Regions from separate parts of the Xanthomonas sp. NCPPB 3570 genome, predicted to be linked through region 3. Evidence: predicted binding sites of a transcription regulator. Region 3 holds the regulator's gene; each other region holds the start of a gene.

Region 1 (10,404 bases), 1.8 Mb from region 3:
AAGTCGGCGAAGAACTTGCCGAAATCGAACTTGTAGGTGCCGCCGACCTTGATCTGCCCACCCTGGTTGCCGTTGCCGAAGCCCGGATCGCGCAGGCCGTCGCTCTGCCGGTAGAAGCCGCTGATGGCATAGAGCAGATTGTCGTTGCCCTGCACCGGCCCGGACGCGGTGGCATCCATGCGCGCCAGCGCGTTGGCCCCGCCGGTCAGCTTGACCGCGCCCTTGGCGGTGTCGGTGCCGTGGTTGGTGATGAAGTTGAGCACGCCGCCGGAGGCGTTGTTGCTGTAGATCGGCGCGGTGCCGCCGCGCACGATCTCCGCATCCTGGGTGCCCAGGTCCAGCCGGTACACCTCGTCGATCTGCAACTGGCGCTCATAGTTGGACTCGAACAGCGGCAGGCCGTCTTCGAGCACGTCGAGCAGGCGGAAGCCGGACCACGGCAGGCCGCGGATCACCACGTTCTCGCCGCCGGCTTCGCCACCGGAATTCTCCACGGTGACACCGGGCACCGAGCGCAGCATGTCGACCATGCTGCGCGGCGCCTGTCCGGCGATCGTCTCTGCGCTGACCGTGGAAATCGCGTACGGGGCGAGGAATTTCGGTCCCTGGGTGGCGGTGCCGGTCACCACGATCCGGTCCAGGTCGATGGCACCGGCGGCAGCCGGGGAGGCGGTCGCGCTGGTGGCGGGCACTGCAGCCGCGTGCACGATCACCGTGTCGCCGTCCAGGCGGAAGCCCAGATCGGTGCCTCGCAGCAGGCCGCTCAGCGCCTGCCGTGGATCGCCGGCGACGCTGCCGCCGGGGCTGCGCTTGTCGCGCAACAGCGCCGGATCGGCGATCACCTGCAGGCCGGTGGCGCGCGAGAACGCGGCCAGGGTGGCGCCGAGATCGCCGGGCGGCAGGGTCGCGGCGGCCGGCGTCGCGGCGGCGGCCGACGGTGCGATGGCGGGCAGCGCCACCAGCGCGGCCAGGGCAGCGGCCAGCGCGGTGGCGCGCGGAGAACGGATGGCACAACGGAAGGAGCGGCGGGGCGGCATGAGCAAGGTCGTCGTCGGGTCGCCAACGTGGCGTGGCAAAGGACAAAGACGCCGCAACGCGCCGATCCCGACAGGGGATTGCATGAATTTTTTGTGACGCGTCGCAGCACCTCACGGTCGCTTGGCCGGCGAACCGGCCGCGTGGACAGGCGCCGCGCGTCGTCGCGCGGCCGTTCGCTCCAGCGCGATCACTGATGCGCGATGGCGCCCGCCGGCCACTCCACCGTCGCGTGCACCATCGCGTTGCCCTGACACTGCCGGCGACGGCAGCCAGACCCGGCACGTCGCGCCTGCCCGCGCACGCAACGCCGCGACGGCGACGGCGACTACTGTGGCGCGGCGGCGCGTTCCACGCGGATGCCGTCGGCGCGCCGCTGCAGTTGCAGCGGATACAGCTGCGCCAGGTGCATGAGGGTCTGCTCCGGCCGGTCCAGGCGGAAGCGTCCGGACACCTGCAGCGCACCCAGCGCCGGATCGGCGAGCACGATTGGCTGCGGCGAGCGCCGATTGAGTCGCTCGATCAGCCGCGCCAGCGGAATGCCAGCAGTCTGCAGCCAACCCTCGCGCCAGTCGCCGGCCTGCGGATCGAAGCGCGCCAGCGCGCCCAGGCCGGTGCCGGCCGTGTCGATGCGCATGCCGGCCGCCAGCACCTGGTGCGCGGCGCCGTTGTCGATCTCCACCCGCCCCGAATACACCGACAGTTCGCTGGTGGCGCCATCGCGCGCCAGGTTGAAGACGGTGCCCAGCACCCGTACCCGCGCCGGGCCCAGATCCACCTGGAACGGGCGCTGCGGATCGTGGGCGACATCGAAGAACACTTCGCCGCGCTCCAGCGCCACCTCGCGCCGCTGCGCGCGTAGTTGCACCCGAACCCGGCTGGCACCGTTGAGGGTAAGCACGCTGCCATCGTCCAGGCGCAGCACCTGGGTCTGTCCGGGCGCGGTCGTGGCCACGATCGGTGCCGGATCCGGGCGCAGCCGCGGCCACAGCAGCACGGCCAGCATCGCCAGGCCGGCGGCCAGCGCCGCCGCCAGCGACCGCCAGTCGCGGCGCGGACGTCGTGCGCCGCTTGTCGGCGCGACGGCTCCGGCGACGGCGGACGCGGCCGACTCGTGGACGGCAACGGCAGCCACCCCGGTCGCCTGCGCTGGCGCCTCGGCCTGCACGTGGTAGGCGGCCAGCGCCTCCAGCAGCGCCGCATCGTGGGCCAGCACCCACAGCGCATCGAAGGCAGCGCGATGCGCCGGATCGGCAGCCAGCCAAGCTGCCAGCCCGGGCGGATCGCCGCCCGTCGTAGCCAGCGCGCGCGCCACCCAGTCGGCCGCGGCGTCCTGCACCGCGTCGTCGGCGGTGTTACTGTCCGGCCTCATGCCGCGTCCTCCGGGCCACGTCGGCGCGGCGTGGTGGCAGGTGGCGGCACCGCGTCGCCGCGCGCCACCGTTTCCTGCAGCCAGCGCAGGCCGCGGCTGACGTGCTTCTCCACCGCCGCCTCGCTCAGCCCCAGCGCCTCGCCGATCTCGCGGTAGCTCTGCCCGCGCAGGCGGCTGCGCACGAACACCTCGCGGCGCAGCGGCGGCATGCCCTGCAGCGCGCGGGCAAAGGCCTCCACGCGTTGCCGCTGCATCGCCGCTTCCTCCACGCCCGGCGCCGGGCTGGGCACCTCGTCGTCGATCGGCTCGGTACGCTGGCGCTGGCGGCGGCGCAGGTGGTCGTTGAGCAGGTTCAGCGCGATCGCGCGGGCCAGCGCGGCCAGGTCGGTGACCGCGTGGTCGCGCGCGTACACGACCACGCGCAGGAGGGTCTCCTGCACCAGGTCCTCGGCCAGCGACCAGTCGCCGGTACGGCGGAACAGGAAGCGCTGCAAGGCCGGCCGGTGCTGGTCCAGCCGATGCGGATCGAGTTGGCAGACCGGGGCGACCATGACCGCTCGCAGAGGCTGGGCGAGCGCAGCTTATAGCGCATCGGGGTTCCACCACGATGACCGTCACGCGGTGCGGCAGGCCGCCATGCCGCCGGCACAAAAAAAGAGCCCCGCATCGCTGCGGGGCTCCTTTCGACTGCGTGGAACGGGTCGGCCGAGGCCGGCTGGATCAGAAATCCATGCCGCCCATGCCGCCCATGCCGCCGCCCATGCCGCCCGGAGCGGCCGGCTCTTCCTTCTTCGGGGCCTCGGCCACCATCGCTTCGGTGGTGATCATCAGGCCGGCGATCGAGGCGGCGTTCTGCAGCGCCGAACGGGTCACCTTGGTCGGATCCAGGATGCCGAACTCGACCATGTCGCCGAACTCGCCGTTGGCGGCGTTGTAGCCGAAGTTGCCGCTGCCTTCCTTGACCTTGTTGAGGATCACGGACGGCTCTTCGCCGGCGTTGGTGACGATCTCGCGCAGCGGCGCTTCCATCGCGCGCAGCGCGATCTGGATGCCGTGGGTCTGATCTTCATTGGCGCCCTTCAGCTCGCCGATCGCGCTCAGCGCGCGCACCAGCGCCACGCCGCCGCCCGGGACCACGCCTTCTTCCACCGCCGCACGGGTCGCGTGCAGGGCGTCTTCGACGCGCGCCTTCTTTTCCTTCATCTCGATCTCGGTGGAGGCACCGACCTTGATCACCGCCACGCCGCCGGCCAGCTTGGCCACGCGCTCCTGCAGCTTCTCGCGGTCGTAGTCCGAAGAAGTCTCTTCGATCTGCGCCTTGATCTGCTTGATGCGCGACTCGATCGCCGAGGTGTCGCCGGCGCCGTCGATGATGGTGGTGTTCTCCTTGGAGACCTGCACCTTCTTGGCGCGGCCCAGGTCCTTGATGGTCGCCTTCTCCAGCGCCAGGCCCACTTCCTCGGAGATCACGGTGCCGCCGGTCAGCACGGCCATGTCTTCCAGCATCGCCTTGCGACGGTCGCCGAAGCCCGGAGCCTTGACCGCCACGACCTTGACGATGCCACGGATGGTGTTGACCACCAGGGTCGCCAGCGCCTCGCCTTCCACTTCCTCGGCGACGATCAGCAGCGGCTTGCCGGCCTTGGCCACGCCTTCCAGCACCGGCAGCAGGTCACGCACGTTGGAGATCTTCTTGTCGTGCAGCAGCACGAACGGGTCGTCCAGGTCGGCCTGCTGGCTCTGCTGGTTGTTGATGAAGTACGGCGACAGGTAGCCGCGGTCGAACTGCATGCCCTCGACCACGTCCAGCTCGTTCTCCAGGCCCGAGCCTTCCTCGACCGTGATCACGCCTTCCTTGCCGACCTTCTTCATCGCGTCGGCGATGATGTTGCCGATCGACTCGTCGGAGTTGGCGGAGATGGTGCCGACCTGGGCGATGGCCTTGTCGTCGGCGGTGGGCTTGCTGATCTTCTTCAGCTCGGCCACGGCGGCCACGACGGCCTTGTCGATGCCGCGCTTGAGGTCCATCGGGTTCATGCCGGCGGCGACCGCCTTGGAACCTTCGCGGATCAGCGCCTGCGCCAGCACGGTGGCGGTGGTGGTGCCGTCGCCGGCGTTGTCGGAGGTCTTGGACGCGACTTCCTTCACCATCTGCGCGCCCATGTTCTCGAACTTGTCGGCCAGTTCGATTTCCTTGGCGACGGAGACGCCGTCCTTGGTGATGGTCGGGGCGCCGAAGCTCTTCTCGAGCACGACGTTGCGGCCCTTCGGGCCCAGGGTGGCCTTGACGGCATTGGCGAGGATGTTGACGCCGCGCACCATGCGCGAACGGGCGTCTTCACCGAAACGGATATCTTTGGCAGCCATGTTGAGTTACCTCGGGAATAGGGAATGGAGAACAGGGAATAGGCAGATCAAGAGCGGGCGGTCGGGACGGGATGGAAATCGCGGGCGACGAAGGCGCCTTGCCGATTCCCGATTCACCATTCCCGATTCCCGCGATCGGCGGCGCTGTTAGCCGACGATCGCCAGCACGTCGTCTTCGCGCAGCACCTTGTACTCGACGCCTTCGGCCTTGTAGCTGGAACCGGCGTACTGGCCGTAGATGACCTTGTCGCCGACCTTCAGCGCCGGGGCGCGTACGCTGCCGTTGTCCAGCGGCTTGCCGGCGCCGACGGCCACGACTTCACCCTTGGTGGACTTTTCCTTGGCCGAATCCGGGATCACGATGCCGCCGGCGGAGATTTCGTCGGCTTCGATCGGCTTGACTACGACGCGGTCGTGAAGCGGCTTGATGCTCATTGAGTGAGACCTCTTAAGTGATTGATTGGTCTAGGAAAGGCCGGCGATGTTAGCACTCGCACATGACGACTGCCAGCAACGCTCGCGAAAAAACCCGGTAAGGCCGGGATGCGCCTGATGTAGTGCCGTGGCGGGGGCTTTCAAGGGCCAGGGGCAAAAATTTTTTGCCGAAGACGTGCGTTGCATGCCAAGCAGTGACCGAATCCTGTCACAGTGTCACAGAGTCGGGCTAGGCTGGGCGGACCCAGGGGGGATCCATCACCAAAAGGAGTTGTCGATGAAGCCATCCGCCGTTGCGCTGCCGCTGGCCTGCCTGCTCGCCCTTGCCGGGCCGGCCCAGGCCGCCGTGTTCATCAACGAATTGCATTACGACGATGCCACCGCCGCCGGCGACACCGGCGAAGGCGTGGAGATCGTCGCCACCGCCGGGGAGAGCCTGAGCGGCTACCGCGTCTACCTGTACAACGGCAGCAACCCCGGCTCGGCCACCGTCTACGCCAACAGCGCGGTGCCGGCCGGCAACCTGGTCAGCTGCGGCGGGCAGGTACGCATCGCCACCGTCAGCTATGCCAGCAACGGCATCCAGAACGGGCCCAACGACGGCCTGGCGCTCGTCGACGGCAACGGCCAAGTGGTGCAGTTCCTCAGCTACGAGGGCGCCATCACCGGCGGCGGCGGCCCCGCCGCGGGCATGACCAGCCAGAACCTGCCGGTCAGCGAGAGCAACAGCACCCCGGCCGGCACCTCGCTGCAGCTGCGCGGCAACGGCAGCGCCGCGGCCGATTTCAGCTGGAGCGACAGCGCCACCAGCACCTTCGGTGCCTGCAACAACGGCCAGACCTTCGCTGGCGGCGGCGGCAGCAATGCCGCGCCGACGGTGACCGCCACCACCCCGACCCAGGGCGCCACCGACTTCCCCGCCGCCGGCGACCTGGCGGTGACCTTCAGCGAGGCGGTGAGCCTTGCCAGCGGCGCGTTCGGCCTGAGCTGCCAGCAGTCCGGCAGCGTGGCGCTGACCTACCCCAGCAGCGGCACCCAGTTCGCGCTGTCCACCAACACCGCGCTGAAGGCCGGCGAGAGCTGCACCCTGAGCATCGTCGCCGCACGCGTGAGCGATGCCGACGGCGCGCATCCGGCGCAGGATCGCAGCGTCGCCTTCACCGTGGCCAGCGGCTCGGGCGGCGGCAGCGGCGCCGGCACCTACTATTCGCACGTCAACACCTCCAGCCCCAGCCAGCTGCGCTGCTCGCTGCACGAGACGATCAAGGGCCACACCGTCTATCCGTACAGCAGCAGCTCCGGCACCGATACCTGGGCCATCCTGGAGATCGCCGACGAGGATCCCAACAACAGCCAGCGCGTCCTCGACGCCTACCGCAACCGCAGCTACGCCAAGGGCACCGATCGCGCCGGCAGCGGCAGCGGCCTGAAGTACAACCGCGAGCACAGCTGGCCGAACTCGCTGGGCTTCGGCACCGCCACCGGCAACAAGGGCCTGCCCTACGCGCCGTACACCGACACCCACATGCTGTACCTGACCGACGCCACCTGGAACGCCGACCGCGGCAACAAGCCCTACGCCAAGTGCGACAGCAACTGCGGCGAGCGCGCCACCGAGGCCAACGCCGGCTTCGGCGGCGGCAGCGGCCGCTACCCGGGCAACTCCAACTGGGTGCGTACCCCGGACGGCAACAGCGGCACCTTCGAGGTGTGGGACCACCGCAAGGGCGACATGGCGCGTGCGGTGATGTACATGGCGATCCGCTATGAAGGCGGGGTCGACGCCAAGACCGGGCAGTCCGAGCCGGACCTGGAGCTGACCGACGACCGCAGCAAGATCGTCAAGACCTCGTCCTCGCCGGCCTACATGGGCCTGCTGTCGACGCTGATCGCGTGGAGCCAGCAGGACCCGCCGGACGACGCCGAGCGCGCCCGCAACGAGGTGATCTACAGCTTCCAGGGCAACCGCAACCCGTTCATCGACCACCCGGAGTGGGCGACCTCGTCGCTGTTCACTTCCGCCAAGCCCGCCAGTTGCCAGTTGGTCAACTGAGCCGTTGTCTCGCCCGCTGCATTTGCAGCGGGCGGGATTCGGGATTCGGGATTGGGGATTCCGAGCGGCGCCGGCTTTCCCCACGGGCGCCGCCAAAGCGCGGCCGGCATCCCTATACTGTCGGCCGCATGTCCGCGCCCGCCCTCCGCTTGCTGCTCAGCACCTGCCCCGACCCGGCCAGCGCCGCGCGGGTCGCCCAGGCGCTGGTCGACGAGCGCCTGGCCGCCTGCGTCAGCCGCCTGCCCGGCGTGCAGTCCACCTACCGCTGGCAAGGCGAGGTGGAACAGGGCGAGGAAGTGCTGCTGCTGATCAAGACCGCCGCCGACCGCCTGCCCGCCCTGCGGCAGCGGCTGTGCGCGTTGCACCCCTACGAGGTCCCCGAACTGGTCGAACTCGAGGTGACCGGCGGCCTGCCGGCCTACCTGCAATGGGTGCATGCCGAAACCCGTGAGGAACCGTAAGCCGATGACCCTGCTGCACCGCCTCGCCGCCCTGTGCCTGCTGGCCGTGGCCGCCTTCCCCGCCCTGGCGATCAGCGAAAAGGACTTGCTGCCGGTGGACCAGGCCTTCGCGCTCAGCGCGCAGGCGCCCGAACGCGGCCGCATCGCGCTGCACTGGGACATCGCCAAGGGCTACTACCTGTACCGGCACCGCATCGCGGTGAAGGTGATCGGCGGCTTCAGGCCCAACCCGACCCTGCAGTTGCCGGCCGGCCACAAGAAGACCGACCCGTACTTCGGCGAGGTGGAGACCTACCGCGACGCGTTGAACGCGGTGCAGAGCGGCATCGCCGACCCCGGCACCGACCGCGTGCAGGTCGAGGTGCGCTACCAGGGCTGCGCCGATGCCGGCGTGTGCTACCCGCCGCAGAAGCGCCTGCTCGAAGTGACCCTGCCGGCTGCCACTGCCACTGCCACCGCCACCGCCGATGCCGCGCCGCCGGCGGCGACGGGCGGGCTGCCGGGCAGCGGCCCGGGCGCGGGCAACGGGGCCAAGCCGCTGTTCGGTCCCGGCCCCGGCGCCGCTGCGGTGCAGGGTCTGCCGCTGCCGTCGGACCAGGCGTTCCATTTCGAAGCCATCGCCAACGACGGCAATACGCTGTTGCTGCGCTTCACCCCGGCGCCCGGCTACTACCTCTATCGCGACCGCACCGCGCTGGCGCTGGAGGGCGCGCCCGGCATCCGCACCGGTATGCCGCGCTGGCCGCAGGGCAGCTCGCACCAGGACGAACACTTCGGCAAGGTGGTGGTGTACTTCGACCAGACCGAGGTCACCGTGCCGCTGCAGCGACAGCGCGCCGATGCCGCCGCCGCGACCCTGGTGGCGACCTTCCAGGGCTGCCAGACCGACGGCATCTGCTATCCGCCGATGACCCGGCGGGTGAAGCTGGCGCTGCCCAAGGGCACCGTCACCCCGGCCGACCAGGCCGAGGTCAGCCCGCTGCTGGTGACGCCGCTGGACAGCCGCCAGGCCGACGCCAACGACGCGGCCGCGGCCACCGATGCCGATGCCTTGCCGGCGACGCCGGACGCCTCCGCGCACAACGCCGCGCGCAGCGCCGCACCGCCGCCGGCCACGCAGAACCTGCTGTGGATCCTGCTGCTGGCGCTCGGCGGCGGCCTGCTGCTGAACCTGCTGCCGTGCGTGCTGCCGATCCTGTCGCTGAAGGTGCTGGGCCTGGCGCAGAGCGGCGAGAGCCGCGGCCGCGCCCGCAGCCATGCGCTGTGGTACACGCTGGGCGTGCTCGCCTCCTTCGCCGTGATCGGCGGCATCGCCGTGGCCGCGCGGCTGCTGTGGGGCTTCCAGCTGCAGCGCCCGGGCTTCGTCGCGGTGCTGGTGTACCTGATGTTCGTGGTCGGGCTGAGCCTGTCGGGCGTGTTCACCCTCAGCGCCAACCTCGGTGGCGTCGGCCAGTCGCTGTCCACGCGCAGCGGCCCGGTCGGCGACTTCTTCACCGGCGTGCTGGCCTGCGTGGTGTCCAGCGCCTGCATCGGTCCGTTCATGGGCCCGGCGCTGGGCTATGCGCTGACCGCGCCGGCGGCGGCAGCGATGCTGGTGTTCCTGACCCTGGGCCTGGGCCTGGCGCTGCCGTTCCTGCTGATCGGCTTCGTGCCGTCGCTGGCCAGGCGCCTGCCCAAGCCGGGAGCGTGGATGGAGACGCTCAAGCAGGTGCTGGCGTTCCCGATGTACCTGAGCGCGATCTGGCTGCTGTGGGTGCTGGGCAAGCAGCGCGGCGTGGACGCGGTGGCGCTGCTGCTGATCGGCGCCACCCTGCTGGCGCTGGGCCTGTGGTGGTTCGAGCGCGCGCGCTGGCGCGACCACAAGACCGGCATGCGCCTGGCCGCCGTGCTGCTGCTGGCCGCCCTGCTGCCGGCGTGGGGCGTGACCCGGCTGCCGCCGCCCAGCGCCAGCGTCGAGCGCAACACCGTGGCCTATTCGCCGCAGATGCTCGACCGCCTGCGCACCGACAACCGCGTGGTCTTCGTCAACATGACCGCCGACTGGTGCGTCACCTGCAAGGCCAACGAGCGCAATGTGTTCGACAGCGACGCGTTCCGCGACACCATCAAGCGGGTGGACGCGGTGTACATGAAGGGCGACTGGACCAACGAGGATCCGCGCATCAGCGCCTTCCTCGCCGAGCACAAGGCGGTGGGCGTGCCGCTGTACGTGGTCTATGGCCCCGGCGCGCCGCCGACGGTGCTGCCGCCGGTGCTGAGCCAGGCGGTGGTCGAGGACGCCCTGCTGCGCGCGGCGCGATGACCCCCGCCAGCGCGCGCCTGCTGGCGGTCGCCGCGGTGGCGGCGGTGCTCGGCGTGGCGGCGGCGCATTGGTGGGAACGGCGGACGCCAGCGCTGGCCCCGGCAACGTCCGCCCCGGCCAGCGGCCATGCGGCGGCGACGTCGGTCGCCGCGGCGCGCCCGGGCGACCTGGCCCCGGCACTGCGCCTGCCCACGCTCGACGGCGGCCACCTGACCCTGGCCCAGTTCCGCGGCCGGCCGCTGCTGGTCAACGTGTGGGCGAGCTGGTGCGAACCGTGCGTGCGCGAGATGCCGGAACTGGACCGGCTGGCGCGCGCGCAGCCGGCCGACGGCCTGCAGGTGCTCGGCATCGCCCTGGACCGTGCCGAGGACGTGCGCGC
Region 2 (10,404 bases), 2.0 Mb from region 3:
CGCTGACCGATGTGACTTTTTCCGCGTTCGACCTGCATCCTGCGCTGCTCGCAGGCCTCGAAAGCGCCGGCTTCACCCGCTGCACCCCGATCCAGGCGCTGACCCTGCCGGTGGCCCTTCCGGGCCGCGACGTGGCCGGCCAGGCCCAGACCGGCACCGGCAAGACCCTGGCGTTCCTGGTGGCGGTGATGAACCGCCTGCTCAGCCGTCCGGCGCTGGCCGACCGCAAGCCGGAGGATCCGCGCGCGCTGATCCTGGCCCCGACCCGCGAACTGGCGATCCAGATCCACAAGGACGCGGTCAAGTTCGGCTCCGAACTGGGCCTGCGCTTCGCCCTGGTCTACGGCGGCGTGGACTACGACAAGCAGCGCGAACTGTTGCAGCAGGGCGTGGACGTGATCATCGCCACCCCCGGCCGGCTGATCGACTACGTCAAGCAGCACAAGGTGGTGTCGCTGCACGCCTGCGAGATTTGCGTGCTCGACGAAGCCGACCGCATGTTCGACCTGGGCTTCATCAAGGACATCCGCTTCCTGCTGCGGCGCATGCCCGAGCGCGGCACCCGCCAGACCCTGCTGTTCTCGGCCACCCTCAGCCACCGCGTGCTGGAGCTGGCCTACGAGCACATGAACGAGCCGGAAAAGCTCGTGGTCGAGACCGAGAGCATCACCGCCGCGCGCGTGCGCCAGCGCATCTACTTCCCCTCCGACGAGGAGAAGCTGACCCTGCTGCTGGGCCTGCTCTCGCGCAGCGAGGGCGCGCGGACCATGGTGTTCGTCAACACCAAGGCCTTCGTCGAGCGCGTGGCGCGTTCGCTGGAGCGCAACGGCTACCGGGTCGGCGTGCTGTCCGGCGACGTGCCGCAGAAGAAGCGCGAGACCCTGCTCAACCGCTTCCAGAAGGGCCAGCTGGAGATCCTGGTGGCCACCGACGTGGCCGCGCGCGGCCTGCACATCGACGGGGTCAAGTACGTCTACAACTACGACCTGCCGTTCGACGCCGAGGACTACGTGCACCGCATCGGCCGCACCGCGCGGCTGGGCGAGGAGGGCGACGCGATCAGCTTCGCCTGCGAGCGCTACGCGATGAGCCTGCCGGACATCGAGGCCTACATCGAACAGAAGATCCCGGTCGAGCCGGTCACCGCCGAGCTGCTGGTGGCGCTGCCGCGCACCCCGCGCGCGCCGGTGGAGGGCGAGGCCGCCGAGGCCGAGGGTGACGAGAGCATCGGCGAGATCTTCCGCGAGGCCCGCGCACAGCGCGAGGCCGACGAGCAGCGTCGCGGCGGCGGTCGCGGCAAGCCCGGCGGCGGTCGCAGCGGCCCGGGCGGCCGTGGCGAGTCGCGCAGCGCCGACGGCAAGCCGCGGCGTCCGCGCACGCCGCGTCCGGCCGATGCCACCGCCGCTGCGGCCGACGGCACTGCGCCGGCCGTAGCGGCGCCGGCGCCTGCTCCCAAGCCGCCGCGTGCTGCGCCGGCCGAGGGCGCAGCGCCCGCGGTCGAGGGCGAGCGTCCGCCGCGCAAGCGCCGTCGCCGTCGCGGCGGGCGCCCGCTGGAAGGTGCCGAGGGTGCACCGGCCGGCAACGGCAGCGCCGCGCCGGCGACCGCGGCCCCGGCCAAGCCGGTGCAGGTCGTGGCCACCCCGGTCAAGGCTGCGCGCCAGGCCGAGCGTGGTGCGGCGGCGAAGAACGATTCGTTCCTGACCCGCCTGGGCCGCAAGCTGCGCTCGCTGGTGTCCAGCTCCTGAGCCGGACCGGCCGTCCGCCGCGCGCGACGCGCGCGGTGGACGAACACCCCAGCCGCTCCGGCATAATCGCCGGATGAGCGTTCTGCGGTTCGACAATGTCAGCAAACAGTACGCCGGCGGCCACGCGGCGCTGGTGGACGTCAGCTTCGAGGTCGAGGAGGGCGAGATGCTGTTCGTCACCGGCCATTCCGGTGCCGGCAAGAGCACCCTGCTCAAGCTGATCCACCTGAGCGAGCGGCCCTCGCGCGGCGCCGTGCTGTTCGGCGAGCGCAACCTGCTGAAGGTGCGCGGCCGCCGCGTGCCGCTGCACCGGCGTGAGGTCGGCGCGGTCTACCAGGACCACCGTCTGCTCACCGACCGCAGCATCGCCGAGAACGTCGCGCTGCCGCTGATCCTGCGCGGCACCCGTCGCGCCGAGATCGGCAAGCGCGTGCGCTCGGTCCTCGAGCGCATGGGCCTGGGCCACCGCGAGAAGGCGCTGCCCTCGCAGCTGTCGGCCGGCGAGCAGCAGCGCGTCGGCATCGCCCGGGCGATGGTCGGCGAACCGCGGCTGCTGGTCGCCGACGAACCCACCGGCAATCTCGACCCGACCCTGGCCGCGGAAATCATGCAGTTGTTCGCCGAACTGCCGGCCCGCGGCACCAGCGTGCTGGTGGTCAGCCACGACCTGGCCCTGCTCAAGCAGATGCGCAAGCGCGTGCTGATCCTGGACCACGGCCGCCTGATCGACGACATCTCGCCGCAGGACCTGGCCGAATGAGCGCGCGCAACGCCGGCGCCGCGGCGCCCTCGCGGCTGGGCGTGTGGTGGGATCACCACCTGCACAGCATCGTCTACAGCCTCGGCCGCGCCATGCGCAAGCCGTGGGCGACGCTGCTGACCATGGCGGTGATGGCGCTGGCGCTGACCCTGCCGCTGGGTCTGTCGATCGCCCTGGACAACCTCAAGCAGTTCGCCGGCAGCGTGCAGCAGTCGCGCGACATCAACGTGTTCCTGAAGACCGACGTCGACGCCGCCGCGGCGCAGGCGCTGGCGCAGACCCTGCGCGGCCGTGGCGACGTGGCCGCGGTGACGCTGCGTACCCCCGCCGAGGGCATGGCCGAACTGCGCGACAGCGCCGGCCTGGGCGAAGCGCTGGACGCGCTGCAGGACAACCCGCTGCCGACGCTGCTGATCGTCACCCCGGCCGCGGCCGACGACACCCCGCTGGCGACGGCGCTGACCGCGCTGCCGCAGGCCGACCTGGTTCAGCACGACGCGCTGTGGCGCAAGCGCCTGGACGGCTGGCTGCATTTCGGCGAACGCCTGGTGCAGGTGCTGTCGCTGCTGCTCGGCGCCGGTGCAGTGCTGGTGGTCGGCAACACCGTGCGCCTGGACATCCAGTCGCGGCGCGAGGAGATCGGCGTGCTGCAGTTGCTCGGCGCCAGCGACGGCTTCATCCGTCGTCCGTTCCTGTACCTGGGCGCCTGGTACGGTTTCGGCGCCGGGGTGCTGGCGCTGGGCCTGCTCGCCGCCTCCGGCATGGCCCTGGGCCAGCCGCTGGCGGCGCTGGCCGACAGCTACGGCAGCCACTTCGTGCTGCACGGGCTGGACGCGCTGCACGCCGGCTTCGTGCTGCTGGGTACCCTGCTGCTGGGTTGGCTCGGCGCCTGGCTGGTGACCGGCCACTTTCTGCGCCAGACGCGGCCCACCGACACCTGAGGCGCACATGGCCGGGCATGAGCTCAAGCATCTGATCAGCGCCGCCCCCCGGGTGATGGTGGTCGATGGCTCGAAGCTGGTGCGCAAGCTGATCGCCGACGTGCTGCATCGCGAACTGCCCGACGTGACCGTGGTCGGCTGCGCCAGCATCGCCGAGGCGCGCGCGGCGCTGGAGGCCGGCCCGGTCGACCTGGTCACCACCTCGCTGGGGCTGCCCGACGGCGACGGCCTGACCCTGGCCCGCAGCGTGCGCGAAGCCGCCGGCCAGGCCTATGTGCCGGTGATCGTGGTCTCCGGCGACGCCCAGCAGCACCTGGTCGAGCGCCGTTTCACCGAGTACGTCACCGACTACTTCGACAAGGCGCTCGGCCACGAGGCGTTGGCCACCTTCATCCGCGGCTACGTGCAGCCGCAGCCGGTGGCCGGCGCCACCGTGCTCTATGTCGAGGACAGCCGGGTGGTGGCCGAGGCGACCAAGCGCATGCTCGAGCGCCAGCAACTGCACGTGGTGCACGTGCTCAGCGCCGAGGACGCATTCGCGCTGCTCACCGCCGAGTCGCTGGGTCGCACCACCCGCCGCATCGACCTGGTGCTGACCGACGTCACCTTGAAGGGCGAGCTCAACGGTCGGGATGTGGTCCAGCGCATCCGCGTCGACTTCGCCTACGGCAAGCGGCGCATGCCGGTGCTGGTGATGACCGGCGACAGCAACCCGCATACCCAGTCCGAGCTGCTGCGCGCCGGTGCCAACGACCTGGTGCAGAAGCCGATCGAAGAGCGCCTGCTGGTCACCAAGGTGCTGTTCCAGTTGCGCCTGGCCCGGCTCGACGAGATCGCCGTGAGCTTTTGACCCCGATGTTCCGAACCTGGAAACGATGAGCAACAACGAAGACGAAAGCCGGATCCAGCTGGAGCCGTCATGGAAGGCGCAGGTCGGCGACTGGTTGCTGCGCCCGGAGATGCGCGAACTGGCCACGTTCCTGCGCCAGCGCAAGGCCGCCGGCGCGCGGGTGTTCCCGCCGGGGCGGCAGATCTTCGCCGCCTTCGACGCCACCCCGTTCGAAAAGGTGGAGGTGGTGATCCTCGGCCAGGACCCCTACCATGGCTACGGCCAGGCGCACGGGCTGTGCTTCTCGGTGCTGCCAGGGGTGCCGGTGCCGCCGTCGCTGCTGAACATCTATAAAGAGATCGAGGACGACCTGGGCATCCGCCGGCCGGACCACGGCTGCCTGCTGCCGTGGGCGCAGCGCGGCGTGCTGCTGCTCAACGCGGTGCTGACGGTAGAGGAGGGCCGCGCCGGCGCCCATCAGGGCAAGGGTTGGGAGGGCTTCACCGACCACGTTGTCGAGACCCTCAACCGCGAGCGCGAGGGCCTGGTGTTCCTACTCTGGGGCAGCTATGCCCAGGCCAAGGGCAAGGTCATCGATACCCGCCGCCACCGCGTGCTGAAGGCCCCGCACCCCTCGCCGCTGTCGGCGCACCGCGGCTTCCTCGGCTGCAAGCATTTCTCCGCGGCCAACGAGTACTTGAAGCGCCGGGGCGCCGCCCCCATCGACTGGAGTCTGCCGCCGCGCGCGGAGCTGGAAGCGGCGTTGCGCGGCGCCTGAACCCCGGTTGGACAGGGCGCGGCGTCCACCGCATGTGGACGTCGTTTTCGCGAACTGGATGGTAGTTTGGTGGTCAGAAGATGGAAGCCGCGATGCTTCCGTATTGTTTCAGTGGCTTGTGCTGCAGTGTCATTCCTGATTCATATGTTGCATAAACAGAACACAGGAACTTTTTACTGTACCCAGCAGTCCAATTAGTAGACTGCTAAGATGAGCCCTATGAGCCAGACTCTTACTTCCAACGCTTTGGTTGCCAACAACCTCCCGATTCCCAGTCCGCTCGGTTCGCTGGATGCCTACATCGGCGCCGTGCATCAGATCCCGGTGCTGACGTCCGACGAGGAACGCGCACTGGCGGTGCGGTACCGCGACCAGGAAGACCTGGATGCGGCCCGCGAACTGGTCCATTCCCACCTGCGTTTCGTGGTCCACGTGGCTCGTGGCTACAACGGCTACGGTCTGCCGCTGGGCGACCTGATCCAGGAAGGCAACATCGGCCTGATGAAGGCGGTCAAGCGCTTCGACCCTGACATGGGCGTGCGCCTGGTCAGCTTCGCGGTGCACTGGATCCGCGCCGAGATGCACGAATACATCCTGAAGAACTGGCGCATCGTCAAGGTCGCCACGACCAAGGCGCAGCGCAAGCTGTTCTTCAACCTGCGCAAGTCCAAGACCCGCCTGGGCTGGATGAACGCGGCCGAGGTCACCGCCGTGGCCAAGGACCTGAACGTGTCCGAGCGCGAGGTGATGGAGATGGAGTCGCGCCTGTCCGGTCGCGACATCGGCTTCGATGCGCCGTCCGATGAGGACGATGACCACGCGCCGCCGTCGCCGGCCGCGTACCTGATGGCCAACGAGGAAGATCCTTCGCAGGCCTACGAGCGCGCCGACAGCGAGGATAACCAGCTGCAGCTGCTGCGCGAAGGCCTGGCGGAACTGGATGCGCGTTCGCGCGACATCATCAAGCGCCGCTGGCTGGATGCCGACAGCAAGATCACCCTGCAGGAGCTGGCCGACGAGTACGGCGTGTCGGCCGAGCGCATCCGCCAGATCGAGGCGAACGCGCTGAAGAAGATGAAGGCGCTGTTCGTCGCCTGAGTCGCCTGCGGCGATTGCTTGCAACGCGCGAAAGGGCCCGGCATCGCCGGGCCTTTTCTGTTTGTGCCTGGGCTGTCTCGGGGATCGGCGACTGCCGGCGCGCACGCGATCGGCTACGACTCCGGCGGCCGCGCCACCGGCAGGTGCCAGCCGTAGCGGATCGCCATGAAGCGCAGGCCGAAGCACAGCACCGCGCCCACTGCCAGGCCCCAGGGCTGCGGCAGGTGCAGCACCTGCGCTGCGGCGACCACGCCGCCGCCGAGCAGGGCCGCCACCGCGTACAGCTCGGCCTGCAGCACCACCGGCGTGCGCGCCACCAGCAGGTCGCGGACGATGCCGCCGCCGATGCCGCTGAGCATGCCCAGCAGGGTCGCGCTGAGCGGGCCCAGGCCGAACGCCAGCGCCTTGCTGGTGCCGTAGACCGCGAACAGCGCCAGGCCCATCGCATCGAAGATCTGCACCGGATTGCGCAGGCGCTCGACCGTGTGGTGGCGGTAGAAGGCCAGCAGCCCGGCCAGGCAGGCGACACCGAGATAGCGCACGTCGGCCAGCGCTGCCGGCGGGGTGGCGCCGATCAGCACGTCGCGGGCGATGCCGCCGGAGACCGCGGCCGCGCACGACAGCACCAGCACGCCGAACAGGTCCAGGCGATGGCGCACGCCGACGGTGGCGCCGCTGATCGCGAACACGAAGGTGCCCAGCAGGTCGAGCAGGAACAGGAAGGTCGCCAAGACGGGCACTGCGCTGCAGCAAAAAGGCCGGCTAGGATCGCAGCCCGGCCCTGCAGTGTCACCTGTCCTTGGGTGGCGCGGCCTGTGCCTGCGTTGCCTCGGCTGCGGGCGGGTCGCCGAGGATGATCCGCGCAGCACGCTGGTAGCTCCAGTACGCCCAGGCCCAGTTGAGCAGCACCACCACGCGGTTGCGGAAGCCGATCAGGAAGAACACGTGCGCGGCCAGCCAGAACCACCAGGCCAGCACGCCGGAGAGCTGCAGCCGGCCCAGGTGCACGATCGCGGCCATGCGCCCGATGGTGGCCAGGTTGCCGTAGTCGGCGTAGCGGAACGGCACGCTGGCGGTGTCGCCGCGCAGCCGCCGGCGCAGGGTGTCGGCGACGTGCCGGCCCATCTGCTTGGCGGCCGGCGCCACCCCGGGGACCGGGCGGCCGTCGGCCTGCTGCACCGCGGCCAGGTCGCCGGCGACGAACAGTTCCGGATGGCCCGGCACGCTCAGGTCCGGCTGCACCTGCACGCGGCCGCTGCGGTCCAGCGGCGTCTGCAGTGTCTTCGCCAGCGGCGAGGCGGCCACGCCGGCGGCCCAGACCACGGTGCGCGCCGGCACGAAGGTGCTGCCAAGGCGATAGCCGCTGGCGTCGATGTCGGCGACCGGCACGCCGGTCAGCACTTCCACGCCGAGCTTTTCCAACTGCTTCTGCGCCTTGGCCGAGAGGTGCTCGGGGAAGGAGGACAGCACCCGAGGGCCGGCCTCGATCAGCCGCACCCGCGCCTCGGCCGGGTCGATGCGGCGGAATTCGTGCTTCAGCGTGTGCCGCGCGATCTCGGCCAGGGTGCCGGCCAGTTCGACGCCGGTGGGGCCGCCGCCGACGATGGCGAAGCTGAGCCAGGCCGCGCGCGCGGCGGGGTCGGTTTCCGCTTCAGCGCGCTCGAATGCCAGCAGCAGGTGCCGGCGCAACTGCAGCGCGTCGTCCAGGGTCTTCAGGCCCGGCGCGTGCGCCGCCCAGTCGTCGTGGCCGAAATAGGCGTGGGTGGCGCCGGTGGCGACCAGCAGGTAGTCGTAGGCCAGCGTCTGGCCGTCGGCCAGGCGCACCTGCCGCGTCTGCTTGTCGATGTCGACGACCTCGCCCAGGCGCACTTCGACGTTGTCCTGGTGGCGCAGGATCTGCCGCAGCGGCGCGGCGATGTCCGGCGCCGACAGGCCGGCGGTGGCGACCTGGTACAGCAGCGGCTGGAACAGGTGGTGGTTGCGGCGGTCGATCAGGGTGATGCGCAGCGGCGTCCTGGCCAGGGCGCGGGTGGCCCACAAGCCGGCGAATCCGCCGCCGATCACGATCAGGTGCGGCACGCGTGTGTCGTCCATGCAGGACTCCAGGAGGGGGAGGGGAAAGGGGGCGTCCGGTGTCGGCGCGAAGGTCGTGGGCGCGCGTGGCGCACCGATCCACGGAAACGCGCGCGGCCAGTGGGGCGCTGCGCGATCGTCGAGGGCCGGACCTGCATGCTCGTATAGTAGCGCGATGCCAAGCGCGGTCAGCGACAGGGAGGACGCACGGTCATGCCAGCGACAGTGAAGCCGCGCGCGTCGGCGCCGCCACAGGCGCCACTGCCGTCGCGCTGGCGCAGCCTGCTGTTCAGGGCCAAGACCCGCGCGCTGCAACTGCGCCGCGCGCTGCACGATCTGCGCGACGGTCCGCGCCGGCATCGCCGCGACGCCGGCCTGGCGATCGCCGACGGCAGCTGTGCCGAATCGGTCACCGCGCTGTGGCCCGACAGCGAGGAGACCGCACCGCAGCTGGTGGCCGGCAAGATCCACAACCTGCGCCTGGCCGCGCGTGCGCTGCACGGCGTGGAGGTGCCGGCCGGGGCCACCTTCAGCTTCTGGCGCCAGCTCGGTCGTGCCACCCGCCGCCGCGGCTTCGTCGCCGGCCGCGAACTGCGCGAGGGCTGCCTGGTGCCGTCGATCGGTGGCGGCCTGTGCCAGGTGTCCAATGCGATCTACGACGCGGCGCTGCGGCAGGGCCTGGAGATCGTCGAGCGGCACCGCCACACCCAGGTGATTGCCGGTTCCCTGGCCGAGCGCGACCGCGACGCAGTGGTGTTCTGGAACTACGTGGACCTGCGCCTGCGCGCCGCCGCGCCGTGGCGGCTGGAGGTATGGCTGGATGGCGAGGCGCTGCACGTGCGCATCCGCGGCGGCGCTGCGACGCCGGCGGCATTGCCGTTGCCGCCGCTGCAGCGCCGCACCGCGCCCGCCGGCGTCGATGCCGCCAACGACTGCACCCGCTGCGGCCGCAGCGCCTGCCATCGGCATGTGGCGGCGGTGCCGGAGGGCTTGCACCGCACCTGGCTGGTCGACGAGGACTGGCCGGAATTCGCCGAAGACCGCCGGCGCCGGCAGCAGCCGGGCGATCGGGTGCTGGCATTGCCGCGGCACAGCGTCGTGGCAGTGTGCGCGGCGTTGTTGCGGCGCTGGTGGCTGTGGCGTGGGATGCCGTTGCCGCAGGCGCGCCAGCGCGCGCAGCGCATCCGCCTGCGGGCGCTGCGGCAGCGCCTGGGCGCGCGCGACGTCGACCTGGTGGTGCCGCAGAGCCTGTTGCCGGACCTGTGGCTGGCCGGCGAGCTGCAGGGTCGGCGCTGGGACGTGTGCATGACCGCCTTGCCGATGCACCTGCTGCAGGCGCGCCTGGACGTGGCCGCGCAGCGGCATCGGCACAGTCCCACCTTGCGCGATTTCCGCGCAGATCCGGCGCTGGTCGAGGCCGAGCGTGCGGCGCTGGCGCAGGCGCGGCACTGGATCACCCCGCACCGCGAATTGCTGGCGCTGGCCGGCAGCCGTGGCCTCGCGCTGCAATGGCAACGGCCGGCGCTCCCGGCGGTCGCGGCGAAGCAGGCGGTCATCACTGAGGACGCTGCGCCGCGGGTGCTGCTGGCGGCCTCGGCATTGGCACGCAAGGGCGCCTACGAACTGCGCGAGGCGATGCGTGATTTGCCGCTGGTGGTGCTGCTGCCGCCCGGTGCGCAGGAGACGCCGGACTTCTGGAACGGCATCGCGATACAGCGGGTCGCGTCGATGGCCGAAGGCGTGCACGCAGCCTCCCTGGTGCTGCTGCCGGCCTGGATCGAACAGCAGCCGCGTGGGCTGCTGCTGGCCATGGCGCTGGGCAAGCCGGTGATCGCCACCGCCGCCTGCGGCCTGTCTCCGGATGCTGGCGCGTGGCGCTGCGTGGAGGCCGGGGACAGCACGGCATTGCGCGCGCAAGTGGTCGACGCATTGGGGCTGGTGGACTGAGCGAAACGCATGGCGTCAGGGCCGCCGTCTGCTTTGCCACGGCGATCGGATGCGCGTTCGTCTGGAGCTTTAGAGCGGAACTGCTTGTCGACACGCGCCATTGCCGCGTAGGAGCGGCTTCAGCCGCGATGAGCCATTACCGGTAATGCCCGTCGCGGCTGAAGCCGCTCCTACGGAAGCGGATTGCGTAAAATCGGATCGCGCATTGGATTGCGTTGATCCGCGGCTTCATC
Region 3 (10,404 bases):
GTGGGGCCAGCAGTTCCACCGAGCTCTGGGTCATGCCCTCGACCGGCGCCTTGCTGACCCGGTAGTGGGCGTGGCCCTGCGCGGCGACCTGCGGCAGGTGAGTCACGCACAGCACCTGGCGCTGCTCGCCGAGCGCGCGCAGCTTCTTGCCGACGATGTCGGCGACGGCGCCGCCGATGCCCGAGTCCACTTCGTCGAAAACCATGGTCGGCACCGCATCCAGGCCCAGCGCGGCGACCTCGATCGCCAGCGAGATGCGCGACAGTTCGCCGCCGGAAGCCACCTTGCGTAGGGCGCGCGGCGGCTGCCCGGCGTTGGCGGCGACCAGGAACTCGACGCGCTCGGCGCCGGCGGGGTCCGGCCGCTCCGTCTCGTGCGGCTCGAGCTGGATCAGGAAGCGGCCGCCGCCCATGCCCAGTTCGCCGATCAGCGCGGTGGTGTCGTGCGAGAGCGCCTGCGCACCGCGGTCGCGGGTGGCGGTCAGGGCGGCCGCGGCGTCGCGCCAGGCCTGGGTGGCCTGGGCGATCTCGGCGTCGAGCACGTCCAGCCGCTCGCCGGCGCCGCGCAGGCTTTCCACCTCGGCCAGCAGGGCGTCGCGGTGCCCGGCCAGCGCGTCCACCCCGATCCGGTGCTTGCGCGCCAGGTCGTGCAGGCGGCCGAGCTTGCGTTCCATCTCATCGAACTGGGCCGGGTCGGCATCCAGGTCGTCGCGGACCCGGTCGATCAGCGCCAGCGCTTCCTCCAGCTGGATGCCGGCGCTGTCGATCAGCGCCTGCACCTCGGCCAGGCGCGGGTCGTACTCGCCGACCTTGCCGAGTTCGTGGCGGGTCTGCTGCAGCAGGTCCAGCACCGCCGGCGCCTCGTCGCCGTTGAGCCGCTGCGCCGCGCCCTCGCAGGCGCCGATCAGCGCGGCGGCGTGGGCCTGGCGGCGATGGTTGGCGTCCAGGGCGGCGATCGCCGCCGGGTCCAGGTCCTCGCGCTGCAGTTCGGCCAGCTGGTGCTGCAGGAAGCCGATGCGGTCGCTGACGTCGCCCTGCGCCAGCAGGGTCTCGCGCTCGCTGAGCAGACCCTGCCAGCGGGCGGCGGCGGCGCGCACCGCGGCGCGTTCGGCCTCGTTGCGGGCGTAGGCGTCGAGCAGGCCGAGCTGGCTGCCGCGCGAGAGCAGGGCCTGGTGTTCGTGCTGGCCATGGATCTCGACCAGGTGGCCGGCCAGTTCGGCCAGTTGCGACAGGGTCACCGGACGGCCGTTGATCCAGGCGCGGGAGCCGCCGTCGGCGCGGATCACCCGGCGCAACTGGCAGTGTTCGTCGTCGTCCAGTTCGTTCTCGCGCAGCCAGGCACGCGCCTGGGCGGGCGGCACGAACTCGGCCGACAGCTCGGCGCGGTCGGCGCCGTGGCGGACCACGCCGCTGTCGGCGCGCAGCCCGGACAAGAAGCCGAGCGCGTCCACCATCAGCGACTTGCCGGCGCCGGTTTCGCCGGACACCACGGTCATGCCGGGGCCGAATTCCAGTTCGGTGCCGCGTACGACGGCGAAATCCTTGATCGAGAGATGTCTGAGCATGGGGTCTGCATCCGGAGCCGCGCAACGCTAGCATGCGCGGGTAGGTGGGCCAATGACTTGCCAAGCCGGCGTGCAGACATTATCTAAGGACCAGTCTCACGGGTTGATTCCATGCGCGCCTCCCCGGTCCATTCCAGCCTCGATCCGCGTGCCCGGCAGCTGCTGCGCACGCTGATCTCGCGCTATATCCGCGACGGCGAGCCGGTCGGCTCGCAGACCCTGGCCCGGCATGCCGGGCTGGACGTGAGCCCGGCGACGATCCGCAACATCCTCGCCGACCTGGAGGACGCCGGGCTGCTCAGCTCGCCGCACACCTCGGCCGGACGCGTGCCCACCGCCACCGGCTACCGGGTGTTCGTCGACAGCCTGGTGCAGATGCGCCCGCCGGCCGAAGGCGAGGTGGCGCGGCTGCGCGCGGAGATGGCCAATGCCGCCGGCACCCAGGCATTGCTGGGCAGCGCTTCGGAACTGTTGTCGGCCATGACCCACTTCGTCGGCGTGGTCAGCGCGCCCAAGCGCGAGCAGTTCGCGTTCCGGCACATCGATTTCGTGCCGCTGGACGCGCGGCGGGTGCTGGCGATCCTGGTGTTCGCCGACAACGAGGTGCAGAACCGCGTCATCGAGCCGCGCAAGGCCTACGAGCCGGCCGAACTGGAGCGGGTGGCCAACTATCTGAACCGGCATTTCGCCGGGCGCGCCCTGGCCGACATCCGTGCCAGCCTGCTGCGCGACCTGCGCCACGCGCGCGACGAGATGGAGCAGTTGCTGGCGCACAGTGTCGAACTGGCCGAGCAGGCGCTGGCCCCGGCCGGCGACGACATGGTGCTGGCCGGGCAGACCAAGCTGATGGGCGTGCAGGACCTGTCGGACCTGGAGCGGCTGCGCGAGCTGTTCGAAGTCTTCGCCAGCAAGCGCGAGATCCTGCAACTGCTCGAACGCACCATCCGCGCGCCGGGCGTGCGCATCTTCATCGGCGAAGAGACCGGCATGGTGCCGCTGGAGAGCGTGTCGCTGGTGACCGCTCCATACATGGCCGGCGGCCAGGTGCTGGGCGTGCTGGGCGTGATCGGCCCCAAGCGCATGGACTACGACCGGGTCATCCCCCTGGTCCAGACCGCCGCCGACGTCCTCGGCGCCCGCCTGGACCCATCCCCGCCCAGCGACCGCTGAGCCACGCGCAGGGGGCGCCCGCAGCGCCCTCCGCCAGCCGACCGTCCCGCCGTACCAGGCGAATCCCCAATCCCGACTCCCGAATCCCCGGATTCACTTGAATCCGCCCGCACCGCCCACATAGGTGGTCCGGTAAGGCGGGACGTACCCCGCCAGGGACCCGGACATGACGCAAGAGCACCCTGAATTCGATTCCGAACACCTGACCGAGGCGCAGCAGCCCTCGACCGATCCGCTACAGGCGGAGATCGAGACGCTGCGCAGCGAACTGGCCCTGGTCAAGGCCGACGCCCTGCGCGAGCGGGCCGACCTGGAGAACCAGCGCAAGCGCATCGCCCGCGACGTGGAGCAGGCGCGCAAGTTCGCCAACGAGCGCCTGCTCGGCGACCTGTTGCCGGTGTTCGACAGTCTGGATGCGGGGCTGAGCGCCGCCGGCAGCGAGCCCAGCCCGCTGCGCGACGGCCTGGAGCTGACCTACAAGCAATTGCTCAAGGTCGCCGCCGACAACGGCCTGACCCTGCTCGACCCGACCGGCGAGCCGTTCAACCCCGAGCATCACCAGGCGATCAGCCAGGCCGAGGCCGAGGGCGTCGCCCCGGGCCACGTGATCCAGGTGTTCCAGAAGGGTTACCTGCTCAACGACCGCCTGCTGCGGCCCGCCCTGGTGGTGGTGGCCAAGCACGACTGAGCGCCGGCCGCCCGCGCCTGAACCCGGCGCGGCGGCCGTGGAACGCTAATTTGCGGCGATGGCTTGAATGACCCGCGGCCATCCCTATATCCGAACCAGATCCCGGCACTGGCCGGCTACACGACCTTTCAGGAGTCATTGCAATGGGCAAGATCATCGGCATCGACCTGGGCACGACCAATTCGTGCGTGGCGATCATGGACGGCGGCAAGGCCCGCGTCATCGAGAATTCCGAGGGTGACCGCACCACGCCGTCGATCGTCGCCTACACCAAGGACGGCGAAGTCCTGGTGGGCGCCTCGGCCAAGCGCCAGGCCGTCACCAACCCCAAGAACACCTTCTATGCGGTCAAGCGCCTGATCGGCCGCAAGTTCACCGACGCCGAAGTGCAGAAGGACATCGGCCTGGTGCCGTACAGCATCGTCCAGCACGACAACGGCGACGCCTGGGTGGCCACCGCCGACGGGCGCAAGCTGGCCTCGCAGGAAATCTCCGCGCAGGTGCTGGAGAAGATGAAGAAGACCGCCGAGGCGTTCCTGGGCGAGACCGTCACCGAGGCGGTCATCACCGTGCCGGCGTACTTCAACGACAGCCAGCGCCAGGCGACCAAGGACGCCGGCCGCATCGCCGGCCTGGACGTCAAGCGCATCATCAACGAGCCGACCGCCGCGGCGTTGGCCTACGGCCTGGACAAGGGCCAGGGCGGCGACCGCAAGATCGCCGTGTACGACCTGGGCGGCGGCACCTTCGACGTGTCGATCATCGAGATCGCCAACGTCGACGGCGAGAAGCAGTTCGAAGTGCTGGCCACCAACGGCGACACCTTCCTGGGCGGCGAAGACTTCGACAAGCGCGTCATCGACTACCTGGTGGAAGAGTTCAACAAGGACCAGGGCATCGACCTGCGCAAGGATCCGCTGGCGCTGCAGCGCCTGAAGGACGCCGCCGAGCGCGCCAAGATCGAGTTGTCGTCCTCGCAGCAGACCGAAGTCAACCTGCCGTACGTCACCGCCGACGCGTCGGGCCCGAAGCACCTCAACATCAAGCTGACCCGGGCCAAGCTCGAGGCGCTGGTGGAAGACCTGGTCAAGCGCACCATCGACCCGTGCCGCACCGCGCTGAACGACGCCGGCCTGCGCGCCAGCGACATCACCGAGGTGATCCTGGTCGGTGGCCAGACCCGCATGCCGAAGGTGCAGCAGGCGGTGGCCGAGTTCTTCGGCAAGGAGCCGCGCAAGGACGTCAACCCCGACGAAGCCGTGGCGCTGGGCGCGGCGATCCAGGGCGGCGTGCTGGCCGGCGACGTCAAGGACGTGCTGCTGCTCGACGTGACCCCGCTGAGCCTGGGCATCGAGACCCTGGGCGGCGTGTTCACCAAGATCATCGAGAAGAACACCACCATCCCGACCAAGGCCTCGCAGGTGTTCTCCACCGCCGAGGACAACCAGTCGGCGGTGACCGTGCACGTGCTGCAGGGCGAGCGCGAACAGGCCCGCTTCAACAAGTCGCTGGCCAAGTTCGACCTGTCCGGCATCGAGCCGGCGCCGCGCGGCCTGCCGCAGGTGGAGGTGTCCTTCGACATCGACGCCAACGGCATCCTGCACGTGTCGGCCAAGGACAAGAAGACCAACAAGGAACAGAAGGTCGAGATCAAGGCCGGTTCCGGCCTGTCGGACGACGAGATCCAGCGGATGGTCGCCGACGCGGAAGCCAACCGCGAGGAAGACAAGAAGTTCCACGAGCTGGTGCAGGCGCGCAACCAGGCCGACGGCTTGATCCACGCCACCCGCAGCGCGATCACCGAGCACGGCAGCAAGGTTGGCGGCGACGTGATCGGCAAGGTCGAGTCGGCGCTGGCGGATCTGGAAACCGCGATGAAGGGCGACGACAAGGGCCAGATCGAGGCCAAGACCAAGGCGCTGGAAGAGGCCGGTCAGTCGCTGTACGCGGCCGCGGCGGCGGGCGAGCAGCAGCCGGGCGGCAACGCCGGCGGCGCGCATGCCTCCTCGGCCTCGTCCGACGACGTGGTCGACGCCGAGTTCACCGAGGTCAAGGACGACAAGAAGTAAGCCGGGATTGGGGATTTGGGATTGGGGATTCGCGAAGGCCTTGGCCTGTTGGTTCCCACTCCCATCCCTGTCCATCAAGTTTGTAAAAGCGGAAGAGCTGAGGCTCTCCGCTTTTGCATTGAACGAATCCCGACTCCCGAATCCCCAATCCCCGCCCTATGAGCAAACGCGACTATTACGAAGTGCTGGGTGTGGCCCGCACCGCCAGCGACGACGAGCTGAAGAAGGCCTATCGCCGTTGCGCGATGAAGTACCACCCGGACCGCAATCCCGGCGACCACGCCGCCGAGGCCGCGTTCAAGGAATGCAAGGAAGCCTATGAGGTGCTCTCCGACGGCAACCGCCGGCGCATGTACGACGCGCACGGCCACGCCGCGTTCGAGCACGGCATGGGCGGGATGGGCGGCGGTCCGGGCGGCCCGGACATGGGCGATATCTTCGGCGACATCTTCGGCAACATCTTCGGTGGCGCCGGCGGTGGCGGGCGTGCGCCGCGGCGCGGCGCCGACATCGGCTACGTGCTGGAGCTGGACCTGGAAGAAGCGGTGGCCGGCATCGAGCGCCGCATCGAGATTCCGACCCTGAGCGAATGCGCGCACTGCCACGGCAGCGGCTCGGCGGATGGCAAGGTCGAGACCTGCGGCACCTGCCACGGGCGCGGCCAGGTGCGCATCCAGCGCGGCATCTTCGCCATGCAGCAGACCTGCCCGCATTGCGCCGGTCGCGGCCAGATCGTGCAGAACCCGTGCGGCGAGTGCCATGGCGCCGGGCGTGTGGAAGAGACCAAGGTGCTGTCGGTGAAGATTCCCGCCGGCGTCGACAACGGCGATCGCATCCGCCTGTCGGGCGAGGGCGAGGCCGGTCCCGCCGGTACCCCGCCGGGCGATCTGTACGTGGAAGTGCGGGTGCGCGAGCATCCGATCTTCCAGCGCGACGGCGACGACCTGCACTGCGAGGTGCCGATCCGCATCTCGCAGGCGGCGCTGGGCGACACCGTGCGCGTGGCGACCCTGGGCGGCGAGGCGGAGATCCGCATCCCGGCCGAGACCCAGACCGGCAAGTTGTTCCGCCTGCGCGGCAAGGGCGTGCGCTCGGTGCGCAGCCGCAGCGAAGGCGACCTGTACTGCCGCGTGGTGGTGGAGACCCCGATCAACCTCACTGCCGACCAGCGCAAGCTGCTGGAGCAGTTCGAGTCCACCTTCACCGGCGAGGACGCGCGCAAGCATTCGCCGAAGTCGGCGACCTTCATCGATGGCGTGAAGGGGTTCTGGGACCGGATGACGTCGTGAGGCCGGGATGATCAGCCATTCGGCTGCTGAAAAGCCGGGGATTCGGGATTCGGGATTCGGGATGACAGCCTGCGGCTGTTGAAGACTGGGATTCGGGATTTGGGATTCGAGATTTCTCGAGCGTGTCTGGCTACTGCAGCGCTCTTTGTGGGAGGGGCTTCAGCCCCGACGCGTTGACGGTAAAGCGTTGGGGGCTGAAGCCCCTCCCACATTGAAATGTTTCGCGCGCTCAGCGCAGCGGAGAATGGGAGTTTCGATGCTGGCTGCGCATGGGTTTCTCCCCGCATCATGCCCTCGTTGTAGGAGCGGCTTCAGCCGCGACGCTTTCTCGTCGGAGCGTCGCAGCTGAGGCCGTTGTTGCTGAAAGCGCCCGCAACACCGCGCATGCATGCGCCGCTGAGCGCCCTTGCACCGGCGCTACACTACGGCGATGAACGCTTCCGTCGACAACGCCACCGAACATCATCTCATCCATGGCCGCCGCCAGCGGCCCGACGGCCCGGTGCCGGTCGACGTCATTTCCGTGCAGTCGCAACTCGTCTATGGCCACGCCGGCAACAGTGCGGCGGTGCCGCCGTTGCGCGCGCTGGGCTTGCGCGTGGCCGAGATCCCGACCACCTTGCTGAGCAATGCGCCGTTCTACGCCACGCTGCGCGGCAAGGTGCTGCCGTCGGACTGGTTCGCCGATCTGCTGCTCGGCGCCAGCGAACGTGGCCTGTCGCAGCGTGCGCGCATGCTGGTGTCCGGCTATTTCGGCAGCGTCGGCAATGGCGCCGCCTTTGCCGACTGGCTCGACGCCACGCTACCGCAGTGCCCGACGCTGCGCTACTGCCTGGATCCGGTGATCGGCGATACGCACACCGGTCCCTACGTGGAGCCGGGCCTGGAGGCGATCTTCGCCGAGCGCCTGTTGCCGCACGCGTGGCTGGTGACGCCGAATGCGTTCGAACTCGGCCGCCTGACCGGCATGCCGGCGCTGGCGCAGGACGACGCGATCGCCGCGGCGCGCGTGCTGCTGGCGCGCGGTCCGGAATGGGTGCTTGCGCACAGCGTCGGCGGCGATGCCGGGCAACTGGTGACGCTGGCGGTGAGCCGCGAGGCGGTCTACCGCTGGTGCTCGCCATTGCTGCCGGTGGATGTCGCCGGTACCGGCGATGTGTTGATGGCGCTGCTGGTGGCCTTCCTGCTGCGCGGCGACAGCTTCGAGGCGGCGATCGGCCGCGCCATCGCCGGCGTGCACGCGGCGCTGGAGGCAACCCTGGCCGCGGACGTGGAAGAACTGGACGTGCTGGCGGCGGCGCCGGCTGCGCTGGCCACGCCGCTGCGCTTCGTCGCCGAGCGCCTGGCGTGAGCCTGCGCCCGGTCGTCGGCATCGTCGGCAGTGCCGGCGCCTATGGCCGCTGGCTGAGCCGCTTCTTCCGCGAGCGCATGCAGTTGCAGGTGATCGGCCACGATCCGGCCGACCCGCAGTCGCTGGCGCCGGAGGCGCTGCTGCAGCAGGCGCAGGTGCTGATCTTCTCCGCGCCGATCCGGCACACGCCGGCGTTGATCGGCGAGTACGTGCAGCGCGCCGGCGGCCGCGAGCGCGATCAGCTCTGGCTGGACGTCACCTCGGTCAAGGCCGCGCCGGTGGCGGCGATGTTGGCCTCGCAGGCGGAAGTGGCCGGGCTGCATCCGATGACCGCGCCGCCCAAGTCGCCCACGCTCAAGGGCCGCGTGCTGGTGGTGTGCGAGGCGCGTGTGGCGCAGTGGCAGCCCTGGCTGCACACCATGTGCGCCGCGCTGGAAGGCGAGTGCGTGCACACCACGCCCGCGCACCACGACCAGGTGATGGCGCTGGTGCAGGCCATGGTCCACGCCACGCACCTGGCCCAGGCCGGCGTGCTGCGCGAACATGCGCCGGCGCTGGGGCCGTTGCAGGCCCTGCTGCCGTACCGCTCGGCCTCGTTCGAGCTGGATACCGCGATCATCGCGCGCATCCTGGCCCTGAATCCGGCCATCTACGAAGACATCCAGTTCGGCAATCCGCATGTGGGCGATGTGCTGGACGGGCTGATCGCGCAGCTGTCGCGGCTGCGCGACCAGGTCGGTCGCGGCGACGATGCGGCGCGCGCGCAATTCCGCGCCGAGTTCCTCGACGCCAACCGGCAGGCCTTGGGCGAGGCGGCGATCGCGCAGGGCAACTACAGCTACGAGCGCGTCGGTTATCTGCTGGCCGACCTGACCGAGCAGTCCACCCTCAGCGTCTATCTGCCGGAGGACCGCGCCGGTTCACTGCGCGCGCTGTTGCACGTGTTCGAGCGCCATGGGGTGAATCTCGCTTCGATCCATTCCTCGCGCACGCAAGCGGGCGAGCTGCATTTCCGGCTCGGCTTCGATCCGGCCAGCGATACGGGGGCGGTGCGCGGCGCGGCGGCGGAGATCGATGCCAGTGGGATCGGGCGGGTGCTGGCGGGGTGAATTGCATCGCACGCCGTCGGGGCTGAAGCCGCTCTCACTAGAACTTGCGGCGAGTTGGCTGGGGCACTGTGGGGAGGGGCTTCAGTCCCGACGCGGTGCGCCATGAGGACGCATGCCGCTTCGCTCGTCGCGGCTGAAGCCGCTCCTACGAAAGCACGCAACACCCGTCCTAGGAGCGGCTTCAGCCGCGACCGTGCAACTCGCCAGACGCGTGCACGGGAACCACCAACGCCTGCCGCAATTCATCCACAGCGCATGTGGATGGCCACTGCGCAAACATGTGGATAACTGTCGGCGCGCCTTGCGGGGCAAGCCTGTCAAGCCGTGTGGCGAAAAATTCACCAGCTTGCCGCCAGTGCCCCGAACGCCAGTGGCGATGACAGGGCGCGGCGGCATACCGTGGCGGCGACGCTAGACTGCGGTAAGGGTCAACTCGCCGCCGGTGGTGACGAACTGCTGGCCGCGGCGGATCAGCTTGCGGCCGTCGGCCAGTTCGTAGCGCAGTCCGCTGTCGGCGTGCGGGTCGTGCTGCGCCTGCTGTTGGCGCGGCGCATCGTCCTGGAATTCGGTGATCAGATACGCCTCGCCGTCGGGACCGAGGGCGGGCAATTGGCGAAAGGACATCGGAAGCCTCCTGTCGAACGCTGCATCGAATGCGGGACGCCGGAGCGGCGGTCGCGAGCGCGCGGCCGCAGCGCAGACGCGGTCCGACCGTAGTCCCGCTGTCGTTAGCGCGGCGTGCTCAGTCGATGAATTGCAGGCGAGCGAGTTCGGCGTACAGCCCGTCCTGCGCCAGCAGCTCGGCGTGGGTGCCCTGGGCGACGATGCGGCCGTGGTCCATCACCACGATGCGGTCGGCCTTCAGCACGGTGGCCAGGCGGTGCGCGATCACCAGGGTGGTGCGTCCGGCCATCAGCCGCTCCAGCGCCTGCTGCACGGCGTGTTCGCTCTGCGCGTCCAGGGCGCTGGTGGCCTCGTCCAGCAGCAGGATCGGCGCGTCCTTGAGCAGGGCGCGGGCGATGGCGATGCGCTGCTGCTGGCCGCCGGACAGGCGCGCGCCGCGTTCGCCCAGTTCGCTGGCATAGCCCTCCGGCAGTTGCCGCAGGAACGCGTCGGCTTCGGCCGCGCGCGCGGCGGCCTCGACCTCGGCCTCGCTGGCCTCGA

Evidence for each region. The regulator HrcA, encoded in region 3, represses chaperone genes, less so after heat shock. The targets are predictions, from matches to a motif close to TTNGCACTCNNNNNNNNNGAGTGCNAA.
Region 1: the regulator HrcA is predicted to act here: its motif matches at 5,259-5,285, upstream of AC1PLR_RS19350 (co-chaperone GroES).
Region 2: the regulator HrcA is predicted to act here: its motif matches at 5,236-5,262, upstream of rpoH (RNA polymerase sigma factor RpoH).

The regions. Positions count from the first base shown of each region.
Region 1 covers NZ_CM161513.1:4,494,117-4,504,520, forward strand. Annotated here, with positions in the region: gene AC1PLR_RS19330 (TonB-dependent receptor) at 1-1,037, opposite strand, end outside; gene AC1PLR_RS19335 (FecR family protein) at 1,364-2,407, opposite strand; gene AC1PLR_RS19340 (RNA polymerase sigma factor) at 2,404-2,958, opposite strand; gene groL (chaperonin GroEL) at 3,128-4,774, opposite strand; gene AC1PLR_RS19350 (co-chaperone GroES) at 4,922-5,209, opposite strand; gene AC1PLR_RS19355 (endonuclease) at 5,487-7,262, shown strand; gene cutA (divalent-cation tolerance protein CutA) at 7,391-7,723, shown strand; gene AC1PLR_RS19365 (protein-disulfide reductase DsbD family protein) at 7,728-10,025, shown strand; gene AC1PLR_RS19370 (TlpA disulfide reductase family protein) at 10,022-10,404, shown strand, end outside.
Region 2 covers NZ_CM161513.1:727,772-738,175, forward strand. Annotated here, with positions in the region: gene rhlB (ATP-dependent RNA helicase RhlB) at 1-1,745, shown strand, start outside; gene ftsE (cell division ATP-binding protein FtsE) at 1,819-2,505, shown strand; gene ftsX (permease-like cell division protein FtsX) at 2,502-3,446, shown strand; gene AC1PLR_RS03220 (response regulator) at 3,454-4,296, shown strand; gene ung (uracil-DNA glycosylase) at 4,322-5,053, shown strand; gene rpoH (RNA polymerase sigma factor RpoH) at 5,273-6,151, shown strand; gene AC1PLR_RS03235 (trimeric intracellular cation channel family protein) at 6,265-6,882, opposite strand; gene AC1PLR_RS03240 (NAD(P)/FAD-dependent oxidoreductase) at 6,941-8,245, opposite strand; gene AC1PLR_RS03245 (VanW family protein) at 8,438-10,171, shown strand.
Region 3 covers NZ_CM161513.1:2,732,049-2,742,452, reverse strand. Annotated here, with positions in the region: gene recN (DNA repair protein RecN) at 1-1,564, opposite strand, end outside; gene hrcA (heat-inducible transcriptional repressor HrcA) at 1,676-2,734, shown strand; gene grpE (nucleotide exchange factor GrpE) at 2,901-3,422, shown strand; gene dnaK (molecular chaperone DnaK) at 3,566-5,491, shown strand; gene dnaJ (molecular chaperone DnaJ) at 5,650-6,780, shown strand; gene pdxY (pyridoxal kinase) at 7,211-8,131, shown strand; gene AC1PLR_RS11910 (prephenate dehydrogenase) at 8,128-9,240, shown strand; gene AC1PLR_RS11905 (hypothetical protein) at 9,652-9,864, opposite strand; gene AC1PLR_RS11900 (ABC transporter transmembrane domain-containing protein) at 9,983-10,404, opposite strand, start outside.